2 regions of the Lelliottia amnigena genome follow, and region 2 is predicted to be linked to the other one. Evidence: predicted binding sites of a transcription regulator. Region 2 holds the regulator's gene; the other holds the start of a gene.
The links. Region 2 encodes Fur, which represses iron uptake genes when iron is present. Its sites were predicted from a motif close to ATAATAATGAGAACNACTATCAA; they were not measured.

Region 1 (8,662 bases), 1.9 Mb from region 2:
ACACCCGCACTTTCATGTGTGTTGCTTGCGCATAGCCAACCTGGAGTTTCTAAGTCGGCATTATGGGATGATGATGCGCGTAAACTGTAAGCGTGAAGTTACGAGCGCTCTACAGCCGTTTTTACTGACCGATGAAAAACTTTTCCAGCTACCGGGTAGCGAGTTGGTACTTGTACTGAACGGCACCGAAACGGCTGCGCGCTTGCAGCACATTGTTGACCATCTTAATAATCGAAGAATTTACTGGAACAATACGGCTCTTGATGTCGAATTTGGCGCATCCTGGGGGAGCATGAGCGATGAATGGGGTGAGAAACTTCATCATGTGCTGGGTCAACTGAGTTGGTTATCAGAGCAGTCTTGTGCAAATCAAACCGTATTAGCATTAACGCACAGCCTGGCAACGATATCTGACCAGACGACGGAACGCGTTTTCCTGTTGAGCCGTGTCAAACGCGCTCTCACTGAGGGCGGTTTGCGTCTGTATGTGCAACCCATTCAGAATGCTGAAGGCGGGGGATATCACGAAATCCTGACGCGGCTGGAAAGTGATGGCGAATTGATTTTCCCCGACCAATTCATCCCACTCTTTGCACAATTTAACCTCAGCAGGCGTTTTGACCTGAGCGTGGTGGAAGCCATGGTGATATGGTTGGCGGATCATCCTGTGTCGCACTTTTACGCCCGGTTCTCGGTCAATCTCATGCCACTCACGCTGATGCAGAAAGAGACAGCATCAGAGATTATTGCTCTATTTAAACGCCATGGCGTCTCTTGCGCAGCGGTGATTATCGAAGTCACTGAAGAGCAGGCTTTTTCTGAGTCTGAAAGCAGTATTTTTAATATCCAGAAGCTGCGTGAATTCGGATTCAAAATTGCCATTGATGATTTCGGTACGGGCTATGCCAACTACGAGCGGCTGAAGCGCCTGGAGGCAGACGTTATAAAAATAGATGGCTGTTTTATAAAGGATATTTGTACCGACAGCATGGATGCGATGATTGTGAAATCGATCTGTAATCTGGCGAAAACCAAATCACTCAGCGTTGTTGCTGAATATGTTGAAACGCACGAGCAGCGGCAGATGCTTTTGGCGTTTGGTGTGGATTACCTTCAAGGCTATCTGATTGGGAAGCCACGCCCGATCGAGGAATTACAGGCATAAAAAAACCGGAGGCTTAGCACCTCCGGTTTTTTCTTCTGATTACAGTACCAGGGCTGCGATAGACGCAGACAGCACGCTCACCAGAGTTGAACCATAAACCAGTTTCAGACCAAAGCGGGAAACCACGTTTCCTTGCTCTTCGTTCAGGCCTTTAATCGCGCCTGCGATAATACCGATTGAAGAGAAGTTAGCGAAGGACACCAGGAAGACTGACAGAATGCCTTCTGCGCGCGGGGAGAGCGTGCTGGCAATTTTCTGCAGATCCATCATCGCAACGAATTCGTTGGAAACCAGTTTGGTGGCCATAATGCTACCGACCTGCAGTGCTTCATGCGCCGGAACACCCATTACCCAGGCAATCGGGTAGAAGATGTAACCCAGAATCCCCTGGAAGGAGATGCCCAGTACGGCAGCGAACAGGGCGTTCAACGCAGCGATCAGCGCGATAAAACCGATCAACATGGCAGCAACGATAATGGCAACTTTAAAGCCAGCCAGAATGTATTCACCCAGCATTTCGAAGAAGCTCTGGCCTTCGTGCAGGTTAGACATCTGGATATTTTCTTCGCTGGCATCAACGCGGTAAGGGTTGATCAGAGACAGAACGATAAAGGTGCTGAACATGTTCAGAACCAGCGCTGCGACCACGTATTTCGGTTCCAGCATCGTCATGTATGCACCCACGATAGACATGGATACAGTCGACATTGCTGTTGCCGCCATGGTGTACATGCGGTTGCGAGACATTTTGCCCAGGATATCTTTATACGCGATAAAGTTCTCAGACTGGCCCAGAATCAGGGAACTGACGGCGTTGAAAGACTCCAGTTTACCCATACCGTTGACTTTGGATAACAGGAAGCCAATCGCGCGGATAATCACTGGCAGAACACGAATGTGCTGCAGAATACCGATCAGTGCAGAGATAAAGACGATTGGGCACAGCACTTTCAGGAAGAAGAATGCCAGACCTTGATCGTTCATACTGCCAAAGACGAAGTTGGTCCCTTCGTTAGCAAATCCGAGCAGTTTTTCGAACATTTCGGAAAAACCTCTGACGAAACCAAGGCCAATGTTGGAGTTCAGGAAGAACCACGCAAGTAAAACTTCAATGACGAGCAGTTGTATAACATAGCGAATACGAATGTTTTTGCGGTCAGTGCTGACCAGCAATGCAAGTGCAGTAACGACAACAAGTGCCAGGACAAAATGAAGGACGCGGTCCATATTTGCTCCAAATATGAGGCAGGTTTAATTTCCGTGCACATTCTATGTAACAAGTGCAAAGAAAACGAGATCAAGACCACACTATAGTTACATCCTGTGACGAGTCTCAAAAATAGTGATCAACCATACATTTCTGTTATGTTATGTAAATGAGTGAAAAGTTACGTTTGTGTGCTAGGCTTCACAAAAGATGATTCACTTTCGCAGTTGGTTCTAAATAATTCCAAAACGTCCTGCCTTGCTATTGTTCTTCACTATCAATGAAATCGCTATAACCCATTTAAATGATCTTGATAATCATTCTCGTTTTGATAGCATGAAACATAGCAAAGGCTATATCTCCAGAGGTAGAAATGAATAACAGTCGCGTTGAGGGTAGCAGTGGCAGAGCAGCGCGCAAGTTGCGGTTCGCATTAATGGGACCGGCGTTCATTGCTGCGATTGGTTACATTGATCCAGGTAACTTTGCGACCAATATTCAGGCTGGGGCCAGCTTCGGCTATAAATTGCTGTGGGTTGTCGTGTGGGCAAACCTGATGGCGATGCTGATTCAGGTGTTATCCGCGAAGCTTGGGATCGCGACGGGAAAAAACCTGGCGGAACAAATTCGCGATCATTATCCCCGCCCGGTCGTATGGTTTTACTGGGTTCAGGCGGAAATCATCGCGATGGCGACCGATCTCGCGGAATTTATTGGCGCGGCCATAGGCTTCAAACTGATCCTCGGCGTTTCGCTCCTTCAGGGCGCAGTACTGACGGGGATTGCCACTTTCCTTATTCTGATGTTGCAGCGGCGGGGGCAAAAACCGCTGGAACTGGTCATCGGCGGTCTGCTGTTATTCGTTGCGGCAGCGTATATTGTTGAGCTCGTGTTTTCGCAGCCGAATCTGGTGCAATTGAGCAAAGGTATGGCAATACCCAGCCTCCCAACCTCGGAAGCTGTGTTTCTGGCAGCCGGTGTTCTGGGCGCGACGATCATGCCGCATGTTATCTATCTCCACTCGTCGTTGACGCAAAATGCGCATGATGGCACCCGGCAGGAACGCTATTCGGCAACCAAATGGGATGTGGGTATTGCGATGACGATCGCCGGATTCGTTAATCTTGCCATGATGGCGACTGCTGCGGCGGCGTTTCATTTTAACGGTCACACTGGCGTTGCCGATCTCGATCAGGCGTATTTGACGCTGGAACCGCTGCTGAGCCATGCGGCGGCAACCATTTTTGGTTTAAGCCTGGTCGCCGCGGGGCTTTCATCGACGGTGGTCGGTACGCTGGCTGGGCAGGTCGTTATGCAGGGCTTCGTACGTTTCCACATTCCGCTGTGGGTACGCCGCTCCGTCACCATGATGCCTTCATTTATCGTCATTCTGATGGGGCTGGACCCCACCCGCATTTTGGTGATGAGTCAGGTATTGCTGAGCTTTGGTATCGCACTGGCGCTGGTACCGCTGCTGATTTTTACAGGCAATCAATCGCTGATGGGTGATTTGGTCAATTCGACGCTGGTTAAACGTATCGGATGGATGATCGTGGTACTGGTGGTGGCGCTGAACCTGTGGCTGCTGATTGGCACGCTGCTGGGGTTGTAAGACAACCAGACTGAAATAAGCATGAAAAAGGAGCCTGATGGCTCCTTTTTTGCGGTGACGATATTAGTGGCGATGCCCGTGTCCGTGCCCACGATCGTGACCTCGTCCATGGCCCCGAGGTCCGCGACGGTCATCACGATCGCTCCAGCCTTCACGGTAGCCACGTTCGTACGCCTTGCGGTTATCCCAGCCACGGTGACGACCATTATCATGTCTCCACCAGCGGTTTTGACGCCATTCGTAGTTACGGTGCCAGTAATCACGGTCGCGCCAGCCGCCACCGTCCCAGTAGTTACCAGAGTTATCACGATCGCCAATATGTAATTTTATTGACGGCAACAGGGTAATTTCGCCTGCATTTGCAATCAGTGGCGCACTCGCCATCAGGATTGCTGCAAGAATCAGTGATCTGAACATTATTGTTATTCTCCTACGAACGGAGCCGTAAGCGGCCTGTTAATGCAATTTTACGGGGCAGTAAAGCCCCGTTTAATCGCCTCAACTCCTAATTCACAGGGGGGAGCACTTTTTGCTAAAGACGCATTTATTTTGAGCTGTTCAGAATCGCGTCGATCGCTTCAAGCTCTTCAGCAGTGAAGTGAAGATTATTGAGCATGCCGACTGCGTCTTCGATTTGTGACGTTTTACTGGCACCAATCAGCACGCTGGTGACGGTGTCGTGACGTAACACCCAGGCGAGTGCCATTTGTGACAGCTTCTGGCCTCGGCGTTCGGCTAACGCGTTGAGCTGGCGAACCTTACTCAGTTTTTCATCGCTGACCTGATCGGCATTCAAGAATCGACTCTTGCTCGCCGCGCGTGAATCAGCCGGAATACCATTCAAATAGCGATCGGTCAGTTGCCCACCCGCGAGCGGTGAGAAAGGAATACAACCCACCCCTTTTTCCTGCAAAACGGACAGCAATCCCTCTTCCGGAGCACGTTCAAACATCGAGTATTTTGGCTGGTGGATGAGACAAGGCGTCCCAAGATCGTCCAGGATATCAATGGCCTGGCGAGCCAGTTCCGCCGGGTAGTTTGAAAGACCGACATACAGGGCTTTGCCCTGGCGCACGATATGATCGAGCGCTTTCATTGTCTCTCTCAGCGGCGTTTCTGGGTCCGGGCGGTGGTGGTAAAAGATATCAACATATTCCAGCCCCATGCGCTTGAGGCTTTGATCAAGGCTGGCGATGAGATATTTTCGCGATCCCCAGTCCCCGTAAGGCCCGTCCCACATGGTGTATCCCGCTTTAGTCGAGATCACTAGTTCGTCACGGTAAGGGTGAAAATCTTCTCGAAAAATACGTCCAAAGTTGCTCTCTGCCGATCCTGGCGGTGGCCCGTAGTTGTTGGCCAGATCGAAGTGGGTGATCCCGAGCTCGAATGCGCGTTGTAAAAGTTGACGGCTATTTTCAATCAACGTGCTGTCGCCAAAGTTATGCCACAGACCCAGCGAAACGGCGGGGAGTCTCAGACCACTCTGACCGCATCGACGATACTGCATTGACTCATAACGTGTTTTATCAGCCTGAAAAACCATGCTCTAGCCCCTTTGTTCTGAATAATGATTCTCAGTGTATACGTTTACACGCTGGTTCAGACCATCAGATTACTACGTCATTTTTCGTAAAGCATTCTTTCCAGACTCTTCTTTTCCGCATTCCTGGACAGACATCACGCTTCTTTAATACTCAAAGTGAGGTCAACGTCAGAAGGACTCCTGTTATGCGAACCGCCTATTCCGTCGCCGATTATCTGCTGGACCGCCTTTCACAGTGTGGTGTTGAGCACCTGTTTGGCGTGCCGGGTGACTACAATCTGCAATTCCTTGATCACGTTATCGACAGCCCCGTAATCCGCTGGGTGGGGTGCGCCAACGAACTCAATGCCTCCTATGCCGCCGATGGATATGCTCGCTGCAAGGGTTTTGCCGCGTTGCTCACGACATTTGGTGTGGGGGAACTGAGTGCGATGAACGGAATCGCCGGCAGTTTTGCGGAGTACGTGCCGGTATTGCACATCGTAGGAGCGCCTTGCAGCGCCGCACAGCAAAAAGGGGAGCTGATGCATCACACATTGGGTGACGGAGAATTCCGCCATTTCTTTAAGATGAGTGAGCCCATTACCGCAGCGCAGGCTATTCTCACCGAACAAAATGCCTGCTATGAAATCGATCGCGTATTGTCAGTTATGCGACGTGAGCGCCGTCCGGGATATCTGATGCTCCCCGCGGATGTGGCAAAAAAACCTGCCATACCCCCTGTAAGCGTTTTCACTGATGAACTTCTTCCCCTTGATCACGCCTGTTTGCAAGCGTTCCGCGAAGCCGCAGAGGCGCGTCTTGCAACCAGTCAACGTACGGCGCTATTGGCTGATTTTTTAGTCCTGCGGTATGGGCTAAAAAAATCGCTTCAGGCGTGGGTGAAAGAGACGCCCATGGCACATGCGACGATGCTGATGGGGAAAGGGATTTTTGATGAGCGACAGACGGGTTTTTACGGGACGTACAGCGGGGCTGCGAGCACCGACGCCGTCCGGGAGGCTATCGAAGGGGCGGATACCGTCATCTGCGTGGGCACGCGTTTTACCGATACCTTGACCGCGGGATTTACTCACAAACTCACTGCGGGCCAGACCATTGAAGTCCAACCCTATGCGGCTCGGATTGGGGATCGCTGGTTTACCGGCATTCCCATGGCGCGGGCGGTTGAAATCGTATCTGAGCTTTGCAGGCAGCACGTTACCCGGCAGACGCTGCCGATTCATCAGCCCGCACTTTCTCAGGATTATCATCAAGGCACGCTGACTCAGGATAATTTCTGGCACACGCTGCAAACGTTTATTCGTCCCGGGGATATCATTCTTGCCGATCAAGGAACTGCTGCGTTTGGTGCAAGTGCGCTGCGACTGCCTTCGGACGTCGACTTTATCGTTCAGCCGCTATGGGGATCGATCGGCTTTACGTTAGCAGCGGCGTTCGGCGCGCAAACCGCTTGTCCGGACCGGCGCGTAATTGTGCTCACCGGGGACGGCGCAGCACAGCTGACGATTCAGGAAATGGGCTCGATGCTGCGGGATAATCAGCGGCCGGTCATTCTGGTGCTGAATAACGAAGGGTATACCGTTGAGCGGGCGATTCATGGGGCGGAGCAGCGCTATAACGACATCGCGCTGTGGAACTGGACGCAAATCCCGCAGGCGCTCAGCCTGAATTGTCAGGCTCAATGCTGGCGGGTCAGCGAAACGGTACAGCTGGCGGAGGTGCTGGAGAAAGTCGCCCATCGTGAGCGACTTTCATTGATTGAGGTGATGTTGCCCAAAGCGGATATTCCTCCGCTTCTCAGGGCCATCACCGAAGCGCTGGAGGCGCGTAACAGCGCGTGATCACTTATCCTTCCGCCAGGCCATCAGCATCGGTTTGCCCGCCAGCAGGAGCCAGGCGGGCAGCATCACGATACAGAGTAACGGCAATAAGTTGGTATCGGGCACCACGACCGCTGCCATAAACAGGCTCAGCCAGGCATCGCGCGTGACGACCAGTACCAACCCCAAAATGGAGCAGGAAATCGTAATTGCCGCCGGAACGGCGTCGACATGCTCATGAAGCATCAGTCCTAACGCCACGCCGATAAATACCGCCGGGAAGATACGCCCCCCGCGAAAACCACATGCGGCCGCCACGACAACGGCGGCCAGCTTGATAACGGCGAACAGGAAATAATCCGACACGCTAAAGACCTGGCTAAATGCCATCTGTTGCATCTCATCGAGGCCTTTAAATAACGTCACCGGCCCACCGATTGCCCCAAGAATCCCCAGCAGAAAACCGCCCGCACCCAGAATCAAAACCGGGTGTTTGAGCTTATGCATCAGGCGATGCAGTCGCGGCAAGCACCAAACGGCCACCATACCCAGCGCGATGGCGATGGCAGCGACAATGGCCCCGCTGAATATATCTGCCAGTTGCATCTGCCCGTAGTGCGGAATGGGCAGCGAAAAATGCGGATGGTAAAACAGGCTGGTGGTGAGCGCGCCAGCGGCAGCGGCCATCAGAGGCGCAAAGAGGCGATCCCAGAGCGGGACGTCGTTATCGCCACTCAGCGTTTGGGAAAAAATAAGCGCGGCGGCGACGGGCGTACCAAATAGCGCCCCGATGGTGCCGGCAGACGCCAGAATCGTCCAGTCCAGCGCGCCAACGCGGGGGAAAATGCGCGAACCCAGATAAACTGCGAGCGCAATATTCACGGCCATGATGGGGTGTTCTGGCCCCAGACTCACACCGCCCGCCAGACCGATCACCAGGGCAAGAAGTAAACCCGGTAGCGCCGCCGGGTTGACCGGCGCGCTAATCAACGGCTCCAGCGCCGGATCGGGGCCTGCGTGTCCAGGGCTAAAACGAATGACTAAGCCTACCGCGATACCGGTGAGGGTCAGCATCAGGATAATCCAGGTCGGAGAGGCAAAATCGATGCCGAGCTTTCCCGGCAGGGCAGCCCACAAAAAAGTTTGCAGCACCGAGGCGACTTTCATCACGACGATTAACACCAGGCTTGACGCAATACCAATGATGAGCGCAGGTGTCGCTAACAACAGCATGGTTCTGGCTCGCGGATGGAGCATGATGATTTCCTTGTACAAAAGTATTTAGCGTGACTTTGCACATTCAGTTTGACGG
Region 2 (8,662 bases):
CAGAGCGCAACGTGCCGATAGCGGTGCTGGGCGGCACGCTGGGTGCTGCAGTGATTTACATCGTTTCGACCAACGTGATCGCCGGGATTGTGCCGAATATGGATCTGGCAAACTCTACCGCGCCGTTTGGTCTGGCTTTTGCGCAGATGTTTACGCCGGAAGTCGGGAAAGTGATCATGGGGCTGATGGTGATGTCCTGCTGCGGTTCACTGCTCGGCTGGCAGTTCACGATTGCGCAGGTGTTTAAATCTTCTGCGGATTCCGGCTATTTCCCAAAAATCTTCTCGCGTGTGAGCAAGTCAGAAGCGCCGATTCAGGGGATGCTGGCGATTGTCATTTTCCAGAGCGGTTTGTCGCTGATGACCATTAGTCCGTCCCTGAGCACTCAATTCAACGTTCTGGTTAATCTGGCCGTCGTGACGAATATCATTCCGTATATCTTGTCGATGGCAGCGCTGGTGATCATTCAGAAAATGGCAAATGTTGAACCAGGCAAAGCGAAAGTGGCCAATTTTGTGGCGCTGGTCGGGGCGATTTACAGCTTCTATGCGCTCTACTCTTCCGGCCAGGAAGCGATGCTGTATGGCGCGATGGTGACGTTTATGGGCTGGACGCTGTACGGTCTGGTGTCACCGCGTTTTGAACTGAAAAATAAGCACAGCTGAGGTAAACGTAAAACGGCAACCCTGCGGTTGCCGTTGTTTTCCCTCTTCCGTGAAAGAAGGTTGAGGTGAGAGCTTCAGTCCCACCCGCTCAAACACATTTACGCGTTTTTCAGCACTTCGCTGACAATCTCTACCGCTTCTTTCTCAATCAGCTGACGGTGTTCGTCGCCGAGGAAGCTTTCGCAATAGATTTTGTATGCATCTTCCGTACCGGACGGACGCGCTGCGAACCAGCCGTTTTCAGTCATCACTTTCAGACCGCCGATGGACGCACCGTTACCCGGCGCCGCCGTCAAACGTGCAGTGATCGGGTCACCCGCCAGCGTGCTCGCGCTCACCATCTCTGGAGAGAGCTTAGACAACGCGGCTTTCTGAGCCGAGGTTGCACTCGCCTGAATACGGTTGTAGCTCGGCGCACCAAATCGCGCAGCCAGCTCATTGTAATGTTCCTGCGGATTTTTACCGGTGACGGCCGTGATTTCCGCCGCCAGCAGGCACATGATGATCCCGTCTTTATCGGTCGACCACGGTGTGCCGTCGAAACGCAGGAAGGAAGCGCCCGCACTCTCTTCGCCGCCAAAACCGAAGCTGCCGTCATGCAGACCGTCAACGAACCATTTGAAACCTACCGGCACTTCCACAAGCCGTCGGCCCAGATCGTTCACCACGCGGTCAATCATCGCAGATGACACCAGCGTTTTACCTACCGCTACCTCTTTGCCCCACTGAGGGCGATGCTGGAACAGATAGTTAATCGCCACCGCCAGATAGTGGTTTGGATTCATCAGGCCCGCAGGGGTGACGATACCGTGACGGTCATAATCCGGGTCGTTGGCAAACGCCAGATCGAATTTGTCGCGCAGCGCCAGCAGGCCGGCCATCGCGCACTCTGACGAGCAGTCCATACGGATTGCGCCGTCTTTATCCAGATGCATAAAGCGGAACGTCTGATCGACCTGATCGTTCACAATGGTCAGATCCAGCTTGTAGAACTCCGCGATGCGTTTCCAGTATTCAATACCGGAGCCGCCAAGGGGATCCACGCCCAGTTTTAAACCGGCTTTCTGAATCGCTGCGATATCCACGATATCCGCCAGCCCTTCGATAAACGGCTGAACCAGATCGATCTCTTTCACGTGACCAGAAGCCATCGCGGCATCCAGAGAAATACGTTTAACACCTTTCAGACCATCCGCCAGCAGCGCGTTCGCACGGTCTTCCACCACTTTCGTGACGTTGGTATCAGCCGGGCCGCCGTTAGGTGGGTTGTATTTGATACCGCCATCATCCGGTGGGTTGTGCGATGGCGTGATAACGATACCGTCCGCCTGCGCGCCGCCTTTTTTGTTGTGCACCAGAATAGCGTTCGAGACCGCAGGCGTTGGCGTATAGCCGTTGTCTTCCTGGATGATGACATCCACACCATTCGCTGCCAGCACTTCCAGTACGGAGATGAAGGCCGGTTCGGACAGCGCATGAGTATCTTTACCGACGAAGCACGGACCGGTAATACCATTTTTAGCGCGTTCTTCAGCGATGGCCTGAGCAATGGCCAGAATATGCGGTTCGTTAAAGCTGTGGCGCGCCGCGCCGCCGCGGTGGCCAGACGTACCAAACTTCACTGCGTGTTCTGCGTTGCCCACTTCCGGCTTCAATACATAGTACTGAGCGGTAAGCTGAGCGACGTTAATCAAATCGCTTTGTTGCGCAGGCTGACCCGCGCGTTCGTGATTTGCCATTGCCTGGTCCTTCTTATGCAAGGGTTAAATTGTACCGCAAACCTTTTCAATCAATTCCGCCGGGAATTGCATTGACTGCATGATGTGTTCGACCATGCTGCATTTGCGTCCGGTATTGGTATTGGTGATGACCCAATAAGGGGTACCCGGAACCTGTTTTGGTTTGGTTTGGTTACCGTTTTGAATCAGCGTCTGCTCATCCGCCGCGAAGTACACGCGCGTACGGCCGTGAAGCGACTCGGTCGCCTCAGCAAACGCTTTGTTATCCAGTGAATAAAGTGTAGTCAGCACCAGCAGAAAACGGTTAACCGCTTTCTTTTGCTCTGCGTATTCGTCGGAGAGCAGCAGTTCACGCACCGCGCGCACTTTGTCTTTAACCGGCGCTACGGTTTTAGCTTCCGCCACGACGTTTGACGCGCGAACCTCTTTCGAAACCGGAGTTGCAGGCTGTGAAGCGGCAGAAAATTTCAGCATGCGACGTAAAATGTCGGACGCACTCTCGCCAATATGTCGCGTGTGGCTGGCAATATACGCATAGAGCTCATCATCAACTTCGATTGTTTTCATCTTAATCCAGTGCAATATCTTATCTGAATACAAGTCGTTGGGATTATAGGGGCTAATCCCAACCGCGGATAGGGTCAAGCCAGGGTGGCGGCAAAAGTCAGAATAAACTGGATCCTTGCAGCCGGGCGGCAGAATGGTCAACATAATACCCTAACCTGACATACGTAAAAAAAGAACTTTGCCATGAAATTGAATAGCCGAGCGCAATCTGCACAATCGCCGAACAATAATTCTCCCATCGTACTGGTTCACGGGCTTTTTGGCAGCCTCGATAATTTGGGCGTGCTCGCGCGCGATCTGGTTACCGATCACAATATTCTGCAGGTCGATATGCGCAACCATGGGGTTTCACCGCGCGATCCAGAGATGACGTATGCGGCGATGGCTCATGATCTACTGGATACGCTCGATGCGAATAACATCGAAAAAGCGACGCTGATTGGCCATTCAATGGGCGGTAAAGCGGTGATGGCCCTGACGGCGATTGCGCCAGAGCGCATCAACCAGCTGGTGGTGATTGATGTAGCACCTGTGGATTACGATGTGCGTCGACACGACGAAATTTTTGCGGCGATCAACGCCGTCACTGAGGCGGGCGTTGCAACCCGTCAGCAGGCTGCGGCGATTATGCGCGAGCATTTAGATGAAGAAGGCGTGGTGCAGTTTCTGCTGAAGTCGTTCGTCGAGGGCGCGTGGCGGTTTAACGTCCCGGTTCTGTGGGATCAATACGATAACATTGTTGGCTGGCAGCCAATTCCAGCCTGGCAGGCCCCTACGCTCTTTATTCGCGGCGGCAATTCACCGTATGTCACAGAAGCCTATCGCGATACGCTGCTGGCGCAATTCCCGCAGGCGCGTGCGCATGTGATTGCCGGTGCAGGCCACTGGGTTCACGCCGAAAAACCGGACGCGGTGCTGCGCGCCATCCGCCGTTATCTCTCTGAGAACGCGATTTGATTAAAATGTCAGCGACTGGACGCCTGTTGGCCTCCAGTCGTTGGCGTGCTGATATCAGTAATGTATGATGTCGCGCTCATCGCCCCGGCAATAGCAGGGCCGCTCGTTTTCCCCGAAGTCTCTGAATCATGGCCAAAGAACAAACGGACCGTACGACATTAGATCTGTTCGCGACTGAACGTCGACCGGGACGACCTAAAACCAATCCGCTTTCGCGCGATGAACAGTTGCGCATCAATAAGCGAAACCAGCTTAAACGCGACAAAAGTCGTGGGCTTAAACGCGTCGAGTTAAAACTCAATGCGGACGCAGTCGACGCCCTAAGCGAACTGGCTGAGGCCCGTGAAATCAGCCGCAGCGAGCTGATCGAAGAGATGCTTATGCTGCAACTGCAGGCATTGCGCCATTCACAGTAAAAGTCTGAAAAATCGCCCTTACCCCACTTTCATGTAGCACAGAGTGCAGTCCCGCGTGATAGCTGTTTCCGCTGACTTCTCTGTTCTGCTATGATTGCCCTCATCCGTGGACAATTTGTGCCACCATACCATTAAGTTTCAAGAGGTTATTTTACTCATGGCAATCATCGGCATTTTCTTCGGCAGCGATACCGGTAATACCGAAAACATCGCAAAAAACATTCAAAAACAGCTAGGTAAAGACGTTGCCGACGTCCATGACATTGCGAAGAGCAGCAAAGAAGATCTCGAAGGTTACGATATTCTGCTGCTGGGCATTCCAACCTGGTACTACGGCGAAGCACAGTGTGACTGGGACGATTTCTTCCCAACGCTGGAAGAAGTCGACTTTAACGGTAAGCTGGTCGCGCTGTTCGGTTGCGGTGACCAGGAAGATTACGCAGAGTATTTCTGTGATGCGCTGGGCACCATTCGCGACATCATCGAACCGCGCGGCGCGGCGATTGTCGGTCATTGGCCAACGGCGGGTTATCACTTTGAAGCGTCTAAAGGCCTTGCGGATGACGATCATTTTGTGGGCCTGGCGATTGACGAAGACCGTCAACCAGAGCTCACCGCAGAACGCGTAGACAAATGGGTTAAGCAGATCCGCGAAGAACTTCACCTCGACGATATCCTGAATGCCTGATTGATCGTGCGGCGCTGCAAAACTGTTGCGCCGCATTGATAGGTAATTCCAATTAAAATAATTGCTACAAATTTTTAACTTTTGCTTTCATACCTGTACAATATCCCAGGTTAAAGTGGATGCCTTCGCTCAACTTTGTTGGCGATACCACGTTTTTATAAGCATACTTTGCTTGAGACTTGCAGTTTTCATTTAGGCATGGCAGTTCTATAATGAAACGCATTATCCCAAGTGCATTTTCTGTCACTTCTTCTTTAGAAGTGAATCGTTTAGCAACAGGACAGATTCCGCATGACTGACAACAATACCGCATTAAAGAAGGCTGGCCTGAAAGTTACGCTTCCTCGTTTAAAAATTCTGGAAGTACTGCAAGGGCCGGACAATCACCATGTCAGTGCGGAAGACTTGTATAAACGTCTGATCGACATGGGCGAAGAGATTGGCCTGGCGACCGTTTATCGCGTTCTGAACCAATTTGATGACGCCGGGATTGTCACCCGTCATAATTTTGAAGGCGGTAAATCCGTTTTCGAACTGACACAACAGCATCACCACGATCACCTCATCTGCCTGGATTGCGGCAAGGTGATTGAATTTAGCGATGAATCTATCGAATCTCGTCAGCGTGAGATTGCCACTCGTCATGGTATCCGTCTGACCAACCACAGCCTGTACCTCTACGGTCACTGTGCTGAAGGCGATTGCCGCGAAAACGATCACGCGCACGACACGAAATAATCGTTTTTCATACACTGAGCCAACCTGACGGTTGGCTTTTTTTTGCCTGCTATAAATAAAAAACCCGGTTGTGCGCCATCCAACTCACATCAGGATGGCGCACAGCCGGGCGTGGCAAAAGAGGATTACTTGCTGTTATTGCTGCGAATCTCCTGCCAGATCTTGTCACAACGCTTTGCCACTTCCTGATCGTTGCCGGTTTGACGCGCCTGGATACAGGCCTGGTAATCCAGCACCCGCACATTTTCCTGCGTCGCAAACTGCTCGTGCGCTTTCTCTTTTTTCAGCACATTCAGCACGCTCTGGCAGGCTTCAATTTTTTCTGGCGATCCTTCGGCGGTGTTAATACAGGCGCTGTAGGCCTCTTTCAGTCGAGAGTCTTCTTTTGGTGCCTGCGGTTGTGCGCAAGCGACCAGTCCCGATGCAAGCATCGCGACGATAACACATTTTTTCAGCATATCAGTCTCCATTCCGGCGGGATGGGGGGAATCATCCCGCCGGCGCGTTCATCAGAAAATGGTGAAGGGTGCGATGACCATGAATTTCACGTCACGCTCGTCCTGGAAGATGTTGCCGTAACCGCCCGAGTAGCTTGGAATGTCGGAATGGTTGTCGTATTGAGTGAAGTGCAGTTTAAACATCGTGCCCTTCGCGCGACCGTCCTGAAGCGTGTAGATGGCATCGAGGCTGTATGAGGACTCTTTCAGGCGATAGTTCGGATCGTAGTAAGCGTCCGGCGTCGCCATATCAGCAGGTTTTGCGTCCCATGCATACGCGTAAGATGCACCAACTGCCCAGCCCGGCAGATTCCAGTTTTTCAGGTCATACATGGCACCGAAGAATACGGCTTTCTCGCCATCGGCGTTGAAATCCGAACGGTTATCCCACCAGATATCCAGGCGACCATTTGAAGATGCGTAGGTCGGCGTCATACGCTGCAGGAAGTAGCCCTGCTGACCTTCGGCCTTCACGTATGTCCCTTCCAGGCGTAAATCAACCTGCCCGATTTTGTAGCCAAAGGTCAGCGCCTGAAGCCATGCCGTGCCGTCATACAGATCGTTCACACCGCCATCGCTGACTTTGTCACGCGTACCGTAGAACTGATAACTGGTCGACAGCGGGCCGCCAACGATATCGAATTTATAGCTGGCTTTGGCGAAGTACTGATCCACGTATCCTTCTGCCTGACCAAACGCCGCTTCCAGCACTAAATCGTTTTTAAAGTCATATTTCGCCCCTAACGAGTGGAGATACTCGACTTTGGTTTTCTTGTCATTCTGATAGAACTTGTCCATCTCAAGGTGCCATGGCGCTTTATATTCGTTGGTCCACATATAGGAGAAACTCAACGCGCCCGCATCGCCATAGTCAAAGTTTGCCCCGGCTTCAGCGCCCTGATACGTCCCTGGCATAAAGCTCCAGTGTGGGGCTAACAGCGTCTGACCGGTTGGCTGAATATAGCCACCGCGTGCCCAAACCGGACCGTATTTGAATTTAGCGGCCGCTTTGTAGAGGCTGATTCCGCTTTTATCACCCGACCAGTCTTCTTTGTAGGCTTTGTTACTGGAGGAGAACGCGATTTCGTTCGGGTGGGCGCTGTCGCCATTTTCGGCCATTTCAATGGCAGTGAACGCCGCAATATCCAGCCCGAACATGTCCGCAGCGTAACCTGACTGGAAATCAAGATTGGCGTTCCAGGTAGAATGGGACAGGTTGGTTTTGTATTTGTCTTCGGTGACGTCTTTACGGTCACGTTCACGTTGCCAATAGTAAATACCGCCCGTGAGCGTGGAATCATCGATAAAGCCTGCTGCCTGAGCCTGCGGAGAAGCGATAAAGCCAGACATTGCTGTCACACCGGCAATAGCCAGCGCCAGCGCACTACGTTTGCCACTGAACGTACGCATAGTTGTTCCTCTTTGACGAATTAAAGCGCCTTAAACGGCGAAAAATCTAAAAAGACCAAACGGTCAGGGGTAGTTATAAATACCCTCGAATTAACTACCGTCTGTAGACTATTTTTCGCGACGCGAATTATCAATGCTTTTCAGTGGGCAAAATGCAGGATTATGACGAAGTGCACATAATTGGTAGTGATTTGTAACATATACATCAGGAAGGGTTTTATCATTAAAAAATCAACTAAATTCAATCACTAATAATTATTGATAGCGATTACATCGTTTTATTTTACTCTTCTCATGCGCATCAAATTTTATTTAATAAAATAAGTAGCAGCTCATTGACCTTATTTTTAGGCATCTTTTTTTCGATGAAATACTAACAGCCTGATCGACAAGCAAAAAAAACGCCGCAATGTGCGGCGTTTGTCTCTCATTGACCTGGATTACTCGCCAGCTTTCGCCCAGGTGTCACGCAGACCTACGGTACGGTTAAAGACCAGTTTGGTAGCGGTTGCATAACGGCTGTCGAGACAGAAGTAGCCTTCACGCTCAAACTGGTAAGCCTTGCCGGCTTCAGCATTTTTCAGTGACGGCTCAGCGTAGCCCTGTTTGATCAGCAGTGATTCCGGATTGATCGTCGCCAGGAAATCTTCCGCAGCGCCCGGATTCGGCACGCTGAACAGACGATCGTAAAGACGAATTTCAACCGGCAGCGCGTGCGCAGCGCTGACCCAGTGAATAACGCCTTTCACTTTACGGCCATCCGCCGGATCTTTGCTGAGGGTTTCGGCGTCATAGCTGCAGAAAATCGTCGTGATATTGCCTTCTGCGTCCTTTTCTACGCGTTCAGCTTTGATCACGTAGGCATTGCGCAGGCGCACTTCTTTGCCCATCACCAGACGTTTGTACTGTTTGTTGGCTTCTTCGCGGAAATCGGCGCGGTCGATCCAGAGTTCTGCGCTGAATGGCACTTCGCGGCTACCCATTT

Region 1: the regulator Fur is predicted to act here: its motif matches at 2,683-2,705, upstream of I6L74_RS02120 (Nramp family divalent metal transporter).

What each region holds. Positions count from the first base shown of each region.
Region 1 is NZ_CP077236.1:443,506-452,167, reverse strand. Features, by position in the region: gene I6L74_RS02130 (sensor domain-containing phosphodiesterase) at 1-1,165, shown strand, start outside; gene nupC (nucleoside permease NupC) at 1,205-2,392, opposite strand; gene I6L74_RS02120 (Nramp family divalent metal transporter) at 2,746-3,984, shown strand; gene I6L74_RS02115 (DUF2502 domain-containing protein) at 4,048-4,401, opposite strand; gene mgrA (L-glyceraldehyde 3-phosphate reductase) at 4,529-5,527, opposite strand; gene ipdC (indolepyruvate decarboxylase) at 5,713-7,371, shown strand; gene I6L74_RS02100 (ion channel protein) at 7,372-8,607, opposite strand.
Region 2 is NZ_CP077236.1:3,056,499-3,065,160, reverse strand. Features, by position in the region: gene potE (putrescine-ornithine antiporter) at 1-665, shown strand, start outside; gene pgm (phosphoglucomutase (alpha-D-glucose-1,6-bisphosphate-dependent)) at 764-2,404, opposite strand; gene seqA (replication initiation negative regulator SeqA) at 2,429-2,971, opposite strand; gene ybfF (esterase) at 3,155-3,928, shown strand; gene ybfE (LexA regulated protein) at 4,057-4,344, shown strand; gene fldA (flavodoxin FldA) at 4,502-5,032, shown strand; gene fur (ferric iron uptake transcriptional regulator) at 5,324-5,770, shown strand; gene chiQ (ChiQ/YbfN family lipoprotein) at 5,896-6,225, opposite strand; gene chiP (chitoporin ChiP) at 6,280-7,677, opposite strand; gene glnS (glutamine--tRNA ligase) at 8,118-8,662, opposite strand, start outside.